Regions from separate parts of the Halalkalibacter kiskunsagensis genome, predicted to be linked through region 2. Evidence: riboswitches for the same ligand, from Rfam matches in the RefSeq annotation. Region 2 holds a riboswitch; each other region holds the start of a gene.
The links. A riboswitch is a leader RNA that binds a small molecule or an ion and turns the genes downstream of it on or off. The one in region 2 is predicted to bind thiamine pyrophosphate.
Positions count from the first base shown of each region.

Region 1 (2,205 bases), on a different contig from region 2:
ACAAGATCGTGTGAAAATGCTTGAGTATATAGAAGATTTTAAGCGAGAACGTGAACCGATTAATGGAGTCGGTAATATTATGAAGTCACGTGTTTATGAGGAGCTTGATGTGCCGGCTTTCACAGATCGTACACGTGCTTCTTTAAAAATTCAAGAAGGCTGTAATAACTTCTGTACATTTTGTATCATCCCTTGGGCACGTGGTCTAATGCGTTCACGTGACCCGCAAGAAGTGATCAAGCAGGCGACACAACTTGTCGAGGCTGGATACAAAGAAATTGTTTTAACAGGAATTCATACAGGTGGCTATGGAGAAGACTTAAAAGATTACAGTCTTGCTCGCTTACTTGAAGACCTGGAACAAGTAGAAGGGTTGAAACGTATTCGGATTTCTTCGATTGAGGCTAGTCAGCTTACAGATGAAGTGATCAATGTGATTGACCGATCAACAAAAGTTGTACGTCATCTGCACATTCCGCTTCAGTCTGGTTCAAACCCGGTTTTAAAACGGATGCGCCGTAAATATACAATGGAGTTCTTTGGAGAACGTCTAGATCGTTTAAAGGAAGTTCTACCTGGATTAGCTGTTACTTCAGATGTAATTGTTGGATTTCCTGGAGAGACAGAAGAAGAATTTCAAGAGACTTATGATTTTATTTTGAAGCATAAATTTAGTGAACTTCATGTTTTTCCATATTCAAAACGCACGGGAACACCAGCAGCCAGAATGGAAGATCAAGTTGATGAAGAAGTGAAAAGTGAACGAGTTCATCGTTTAATTGAACTTTCGAATCAACTCGCAAAGGAATATGCTTCAAACTTTGAAGGTGAAGTTCTTGAAGTAATTCCAGAAGAACGTGATAAAGATGATAAGGGTAGTAGGTTGTTCATTGGCTATACCGATAATTATTTAAAAGTAAAAGTTCCTGCTACAGAAGAGATGATTGGAAAGCTTGTTAAAGTGAAAATTACCAAAGCTGGTTATCCTTTTAATCAAGGGGAATTTGTTCGCGTTATAGAGGATACCCATGCAAAACAAGTTGTAAATGGATAAGGAAAGAGGCTGTCTCTAAAGGGTCAGCCTCTTTCTCTCTAATGGATATGTTTTTGATTTGTAGTAAGACCAAGCCATAAATGATATGATTGGACAAACAACAAGATAAGACTAACCCACTAGGGGGGCCGAAAAAGGCTGAGATTAAAGCATCATCGCTTTAGACCCTTTGAACCTGAACTATGTCAAAGTAGCGTAGGGAAGTGGACATCATAAAATAAGCTATTGTTATTTTATAGTTAAGAATGATGACTGCTTTCGAAATTCGAAGCGGTTTTTTTTATTGTATTTTAGAATTGGAGTGTTTATAGTGTTACAGAATTATGAGGCAATAAAACAAGAGGTTATTAATTTTATTAAGCAACCTACGTCAAGTGATGAAGAATTTAATGCAATCGCATTAAAGGTGTTTCAATTTCAATATGAACATAATCAACCATTACGAAAGTTTTGCAGGAAGCGTCGTGTGTCACCGAGAACAGTGAAACATTACACTGATATTCCTCCTGTTCCTATTGATGCGTTTAAACTCACGACGTTATCTAGCCATCCGATTGATGAAACAAAAGCGCTATTTATGACAAGTGGAACAACAAATCCAGAAAAACGCGGAAAAAATTATCACCGTGATTTAGAGACGTATGACTTTTCAATGAAAACATTTTTTAAAGAATCTATCATACCAGATGTAGAAACAATGAAAATGTTTGTGCTCTTCCCGACAGAAGGAGTGATGCCTAATTCTTCTCTAGCGCATTACTTACATATAGCTAAAGAAACGTTTGGATCAGAGGATAGTTTCTATGCTTTTAGTAAAGATGAGTTTCAAGTAGAAAGACTGATTGAGGCACTACAAACTGTAGAAGAGAATGAAGAACCAGTATTAGTAATAGGAGCAACCTTTTCTTTTATCCACTTACTAGATGAATGTAGCAGAAGGAGAATCAATTTTACTTTGCCCCCCAAAAGTCGTCTAATGGATACAGGTGGGGCAAAGGGCCGTTCTAGAGAGATGACTCCAACAGAATTTAAGCAAAAAATGAGCAAGTTGTTTTCTTTGCCATTAGAGATGTGTCTCAATATGTACGGAATGACAGAGCTTAGTTCACAAATGTATGACGTAAACTTTCTTCAGAATGAGATTGATCTCC
Region 1 is NZ_JAXBLX010000022.1:25,508-27,712, forward strand. It holds gene mtaB (tRNA (N(6)-L-threonylcarbamoyladenosine(37)-C(2))-methylthiotransferase MtaB) at 1-1,054, shown strand, start outside; TPP riboswitch at 1,166-1,273, shown strand; gene SLH51_RS13895 (LuxE/PaaK family acyltransferase) at 1,365-2,205, shown strand, end outside.
Region 1: linked by a shared signal. The riboswitch ahead of SLH51_RS13895 (LuxE/PaaK family acyltransferase) and the one ahead of thiC (phosphomethylpyrimidine synthase ThiC) in region 2 are both predicted to bind thiamine pyrophosphate.

Region 2 (2,205 bases):
GGCCACAATTCTTCGTTTATTAAACTTGGCGCCTTCTTCCGACTTAGTCCAGCATGTAAGTTCTTTGCTGCGAGCTTTGACATGTTAAACTCGCATTCGGTCGTTGATGACCCGATATGAGGAAGTGTGACGATGTTTTTCAATTGAAGCAATGGGTTATTTGGGTTCGTCGGCTCCTGTTCAAATACATCAACCCCTGCTGCATGAATATCTCCGTTTTTAAGAGCATGATAAAGTGCATCTTCGTCAACATTTTTCCCGCGGGAACCATTAATAAAGATCGCAGTCTTCTTCATTTTCTTAAATTCAGCTGCACTCATCATTTTGTATGTGTCGTTCGTTGCCGGAACCATTAAGCAAACGAAATCGGATTGATTTAGAAGGTCGTCAAGCTCACAATAAGTAGCTTTATACTGTTGTTCGACTTCTATGTTCCTTGAACGATTATGATAAAGAATGTCCATTCCAAAACCAAAATGGGCTCTTTGCGCTATAGCACGACCGATATTGCCCATTCCAATGATTCCTAATGTTTTATGATGTACATCGACACCATATTGGTCTGGTTGAAGCGAGATATCCCACTTTCCAGCTTTAACGACATGATCCAATTCTGGGATTCGTCTCGCTGTAGAAAGCAGCAGTCCAAATATGGCATCTGCCGTCGTATCATCAAGAACACCTGGTGTATTGGTAGCCATAATCTTGCGTTTCGTTAGCTCTTTAATATCTAAATTATCATAGCCAACGGATACATTCGAAACAATTTTTAGGTTGGGTGCTAAATCTAATAATTCTTTGTTTACTTTCAAGGCAAGACCAATAATTCCATCGGTTTCTTTTAAGGCTTGATCAAACGCTCGATTTCCTATGTATTCATGGTTTTGGAAGCTAGTTAGGTCATAGTTTTTTTCTAACTCTTTAATTACGCGATCATCTACGCGCATATACACAAGTATTTTGGGTTTCATATGATACACCTTTCTGTGAGTTGTAATCATTCATTAAACAGTACCATATAATTTTGAATGTCACCAATGTTGACTTAGGCATTTAGAGCTAATTCCCAAAAAAGTATTTGATTATTCTTTCCTTTCCTATATACTTATAACGAAAACTAATTTAATAGATAACTAGGGGAGTCCAATAAGCTGGGCTGAGAAACAAGAGCGTGAAAGATTGTTGACCCTTTGGACCTGATCTGGCTCATACCAGCGTGGGGAAGTTTAGAATGTTTCATTATGATCATACTTCTTTCATTTAGCCGGGTCCAACCATTTACTTTGGTTCCCGGCTTTTTACGTATCTTCATACTTCCTTCTTTTTATGTTCACAGATCTCGTCCTTTCTATTTTAAAAAAGGAGAGATTTTCATGTCCACACCATCATTGAACGAGAAAAACATTTCCATTATGTCTAGCTTTTCTGGTAGTAAAAAAGTCTATGTCGAAGGATCAAGACCTGACATCCGAGTGCCTATGCGTGAAATTGAACTAAGTCCGACTACTGGTACTGTCGGTGAAGAGGAAAATCCTCCAGTACGTGTCTATGACACAAGTGGTCCGTATACCGATCATCATTATGAAGTTGATATTACAAAAGGGCTTCCTGCTTTGCGGAGTACGTGGATTAAAGAACGTGCAGACGTCCAAGAGTATCAAGGTCGTGAGATTAAGCCTGAAGATAATGGATACATAAACGAAGATGATCCGCGTGCGAATGATAACGTGTTTCCTCGTTTAAAGCGTATGCCATTACGAGCCAAGCAAGGAAAAAATGTGACACAACTTCATTATGCGAAAAAAGGGATTGTTACGCCTGAAATGGAGTTTATTGCAATTAGAGAAAACCTCGACCCAGAATTTGTTCGTGATGAAGTTGCGAAAGGGAGAGCAATTATTCCTGCAAATATTAATCATCCAGAAACAGAACCAATGATTATCGGGCGTAATTTCCACGTGAAAATTAATGCGAATATTGGGAATTCTGCGGTAACTTCCTCCATTGAAGAAGAAGTTGAAAAAATGACATGGGCGACTCGTTGGGGTGCAGATACGATGATGGATCTATCAACGGGGAAAAACATACATACAACTAGAGAGTGGATCATTCGAAACTCAGCAGTTCCAGTAGGCACCGTGCCTCTATATCAAGCATTAGAAAAAGTAAAAGGAGTTGCTGAAGATCTAACGTGGGAAGTGTATC
Region 2 is NZ_JAXBLX010000016.1:60,497-62,701, forward strand. It holds gene SLH51_RS11225 (2-hydroxyacid dehydrogenase) at 1-971, opposite strand, end outside; TPP riboswitch at 1,126-1,240, shown strand; gene thiC (phosphomethylpyrimidine synthase ThiC) at 1,374-2,205, shown strand, end outside.

Region 3 (2,205 bases), on a different contig from region 2:
TAATTTTTTTTCAGACCAATTAGCACGTTCAATAATTCTACCTTCAACCTCAGTTACAACTAGATGAGGTTCAAGGTCAAAATGAGACACGATCTCTTCAAGAGTAGAAACCTCTACGTTGTGTTCTTCTCCATTAATTAGTAGCCGCACTTTACTTCTCTCCCTTTGTAGCTAATATTTTCGTAAATTGCTCACAAACTCCTTTAATATCGTCAGCTCCAACGATTTCAGAAATCATGCAAATTCTAGTTGCACCTGCTTCTATTACTTGATCAACATTATGAAGTTTAATCCCGCCGATCGCGACAAATGGGATCGTAATTTCCGAAGCGACTTGTTGAATGTATTCAGTCGTAACCGGATCAACAACATCGACTTTGCTATTTGTATGAAAAATAGGACCCACTCCAATATAATCTGCACCATTTACTTGCGCCTCACGTGCCTCGTCGATATGATGAGTTGAAATACCAATTATTTTATCTTGTCCCATAATGTTTCTTGCATCAGCAAGAGGCAAATCATCTTGACCAAGATGAATCCCATCAGCGTCCACTGCAAGAGCAACATCAATATGGTCATTAACAATAAATGTTACATCATGTTTTTTTGTTAATTCTCGTAATGCTTTTGCTTTCATTAATACTTCTCTCTTACTGCTTGTCTTATCTCGTAATTGAATGATATCCACTCCACCAAGAATCGCTTCCTCCATTACTTCTATGAGTTCTCGACCTTGATGAAACTCTTCACCCGTTATTGCATATAATTTAAATTCTTTCATACTAGCCCCACCTTTATGATAAAAATCCAAAAAAAAGCCGCATCCGAACATACGGAATACGACTGCGACGACTTCCCTACGCTGGCGTGATCCAGATCAGGTATAAGGGTAAAAGGCAAAGCCTTTTTCTCAGTCCACTTATGCAGACACCCCTAGTCTTGAAAATACAAGTTATTATCTCCATTATGACAGACTGCTTCAAAAATGCAAGAGGCGCAATATTTATGTGTATTCAAAAAGCTTCATCACGACTTTATGTCGTTATTTAGGAGATGGTCAAATAAAAATAAAAATTCCTTTTTAAATAACCTGTTTCGAATTTATTCTATCCACATTTGTACAAGCGTACCTTCTTGTAGATCATAAACATATTCAAACCGTTCACCAATAAGAATACTAGAACCCGTTGGTGAAATGGAAATTGGGACATGCTTTTCTAATGAGATTAATTTTTCTTCAGAATCATCTTGCACATTATAGGCAATTAACTCATATCCATCTTCATAACTAAAATAATCACCACTATACTTTGGACGCAAGTAATAGAAAATGCCATTGTTATCGTCATATGAGTAATATGGGATCCACCATTGTTCAGAATACGTGTTGAGGATTGGCATCTCAATTTTTCTATACAGCTGTTGTTCATCATAAAAGCGGTAGACAGAATAAAGATCATAAATAGAATCAACTGTAACAGAAAGCGATAAACCATCTGGAAAGCTCATAAAAGCAATAACTGCATCCTTCCATCTTTTTGTTTCCCCACTTTCGATATCTATTTCATATAGCGGAGCCTGATAATTCGGTTCCAACTCTTCCCATTTCAAATACCCTACTTTTGATTCTGAGATCCACTGAAAGTAAGAGTGTGACAGTCCCATATCAGTTATCGTCTTCTGCTCAACATTCCCTGTATACGTTTCAAACTTCCAGTCAGGCAAATAAGCAACCATTACAAATGTCTGTTTGTCATATGGGTTCCAATATATTGTATATTCATCTCCATAATCCTTAATCGTCCAAACAATCTCCCCGAGGTCATTCACGATCTTTAAATGCGCCCGCGCATCCACTGAAAGATATTGTACAGCAAACAAGGAATAGTCAGCATTTGCACTGACGTCTAATATCCAACCATCTTCTTTAAAAAAAACTGATGTTTCCCCTGAAAAAAGATCATGTGTATGTAAACTGAACATCTCATTTCCCTCTTGCAAAAAAAGAATTGTATCTTCGTCATACCAACTCATTACTTCTAAAACAGGGAGTTTATTTTGTATTGGTGTGATAACTGAACCTGTAAAAAATGAATAAGGTACATTACGCTTAACAGGCATTTCATTCAAACTTTTTGGAGCAAGCTGAATCAAATTAGATGTTTGGGAACAGGCTGAAACTGTGAAAAGAACTAATATAAT
Region 3 is NZ_JAXBLX010000061.1:21,008-23,212, reverse strand. It holds gene thiS (sulfur carrier protein ThiS) at 1-150, opposite strand, end outside; gene thiE (thiamine phosphate synthase) at 152-784, opposite strand; TPP riboswitch at 841-948, opposite strand; gene SLH51_RS22280 (YqgU-like beta propeller domain-containing protein) at 1,105-2,205, opposite strand, start outside.
Region 3: linked by a shared signal. The riboswitch ahead of thiE (thiamine phosphate synthase) and the one ahead of thiC (phosphomethylpyrimidine synthase ThiC) in region 2 are both predicted to bind thiamine pyrophosphate.

Region 4 (2,205 bases), on a different contig from region 2:
CGCTAGTCATGGAGGATTTCATAAAAATGATTCTTTGATTCCGATGCTGGTTACAGGGACAGAAACGACACCTGATTTTTTCCGTATGGTCGACTTGAAAAAGTGGATTTTAGACCTTACTAGTTCATAACTTAGCAATCAAAATAAATAACTATTAGGAACAAGAAAGAGCCAACAAAAAGGCAACTTTTATCATTATTTTTAAAATATTACTTGAATTTTAGCTAAGTGGTTGATAAGATTAGTATCAATAAAGTTGTTAAAGAATAAAAAATTAAATAGCGATAAACTTCTTATCCAGAGTGGTAGAGGGACAGGCCCTATGAAACCCGGCAACCATCAAGTCAAAATATTGACTTGAACGGTGCTAATTCCTGCAAAGGTGTTAACCTTTGAAAGATGAGAGCAATGTATTTAATCATACTAACCTCTCTTTAAATTAAAGAGAGGTTTTTTTGAATGGATGAGAGGCTTATCGCTCAGGAGGAGCGATAATAATGGAAAAAGCAGTGTTTGGTGCAAGTGAATTTTTCAGTCAAAAAGCGTTTATTACAGTTTTTCGTGGTATTGAATATGTTCAAATAGGGCATTTAAAACGGGCCAATGTAGATCTAGTAGAAATATGGTTTGATCCTTGGAAAGTATCCTATAACGAATTATTAGATTTGTTTTTTGACTTGCATGACCCAACAATTAGAGAAGGTCAGCAAGTTAAAAATCAATCATTCATTTTCTTTTCTACTATTAATCAATTAACTATAGCTAAACAAAAGAAAAACGAACTAAAACATATTTTAAAAGATGAAATTATTACAGAAATTACCCCAGTATGGGAACATATTAATAGCTTGGAAGAGATCCAACGAATATCTTAATTAAACTTCACATGAAAGAATATTTAAGTTAACTGTGAAGCATTACACGACGAGTAATCTTGTTCAGTTGGAAAGAACGGAATATTGCTGTAATTCAGAATGTGTGTTACGCTTTGAAAGGAAAAATTATGAAAATTAATAGGGGAGCTATGAGGCTGGCTGAGAGGATATCCCGATGAAGATATCGACCCTTTAAACCTGATCTGGGTAATGCCAGCGGAGGGATGTTTATTAGAATTACATGTGAAATGTAAGTCTACACGCCTCTGTGGTGTGTAGGTTTTTTTTTGCGAAAGGAGGTAAACATGGTTTCTTTACGTCAGTTTGTCCGTTCAGCTGCACCTGCGATCAGCGCTATTTTAATTTTTCTCGTGTTATGGGAAGTGGTTGTTAGGTTTTGGGAGATTGAAAACTGGATTTTACCAGCTCCCAGTTTGATTGTTCATACGTTGTTTCAAACGTGGCACCTATTACCGGAACATATTTGGATGACTACGAAAGAGGCGGTGCTTGGATTTTTATTAGGGATTGCAGTTGCGTTAGTGATGGCTTTTATATTAGATATCTCACCGTTTTTACGTAAAAGTTTTTATCCAATTCTCTTATTTTCGCAAACGATTCCTATTATTGCGATTGCACCTTTGCTAATTATTTGGTTTGGGTACGGAATCCTCCCTAAGGTGCTTGTCGTAGCTTTAGTGACTTTTTTTCCGGTTGTCGTTAGTGTAGTTGAGGGGCTGCAATCAAGTGATCGGGATATGATTCGGCTTGTTAGGTCAATGGGAGGGTCATTTTGGCAGGTATTTTATTCTGTTCGATTCCCACACGCGCTTCCTAATCTATTTACAGGGTTGAGAATCGGAGCGACTTATAGTGTGTTAGCAGCTGTTATTTCAGAGTGGGTTGGTGCAAGTTCTGGGTTAGGAATTTATTTAATAAAAGCTCAAAGCTCGTTTGCAACAGACAAAGTCTTCGTTGTTATTGTGATAATTTCACTATTAAGCTGCCTCTTATTTTTAGTTGTTGTTATCCTAGGTAGAGTTATGATGCCGTGGAAACATAAGTCTCACAAATATAAAAAATGAATTAAGGAGAGAATTCGATGTTAAAGAAAGTAAGTACCTTTTTGTTATTGATTATCATGCTCGTTTTAGTTGGTTGTAATCAAGTAGAAGAGCCGAATCAAAGTGAAGAAGTGGAGTCGGAAATCGAATCAGAAGCTGGGGGAGAGGTGCCGGTTGAATCTTCAGAATTAGTTGAAGCAACCTTTATGTTAGATTGGGTACCAAACACGAATCATACCGGTATTTATGTCGCCAAAGAAAAAGGG
Region 4 is NZ_JAXBLX010000040.1:17,220-19,424, reverse strand. It holds gene SLH51_RS19000 (alkaline phosphatase family protein) at 1-130, shown strand, start outside; SAM riboswitch class I at 291-406, shown strand; gene SLH51_RS18995 (peptide-methionine (S)-S-oxide reductase) at 498-875, shown strand; TPP riboswitch at 1,006-1,118, shown strand; gene SLH51_RS18990 (ABC transporter permease) at 1,181-1,960, shown strand; gene SLH51_RS18985 (ABC transporter substrate-binding protein) at 1,978-2,205, shown strand, end outside.
Region 4: linked by a shared signal. The riboswitch ahead of SLH51_RS18990 (ABC transporter permease) and the one ahead of thiC (phosphomethylpyrimidine synthase ThiC) in region 2 are both predicted to bind thiamine pyrophosphate.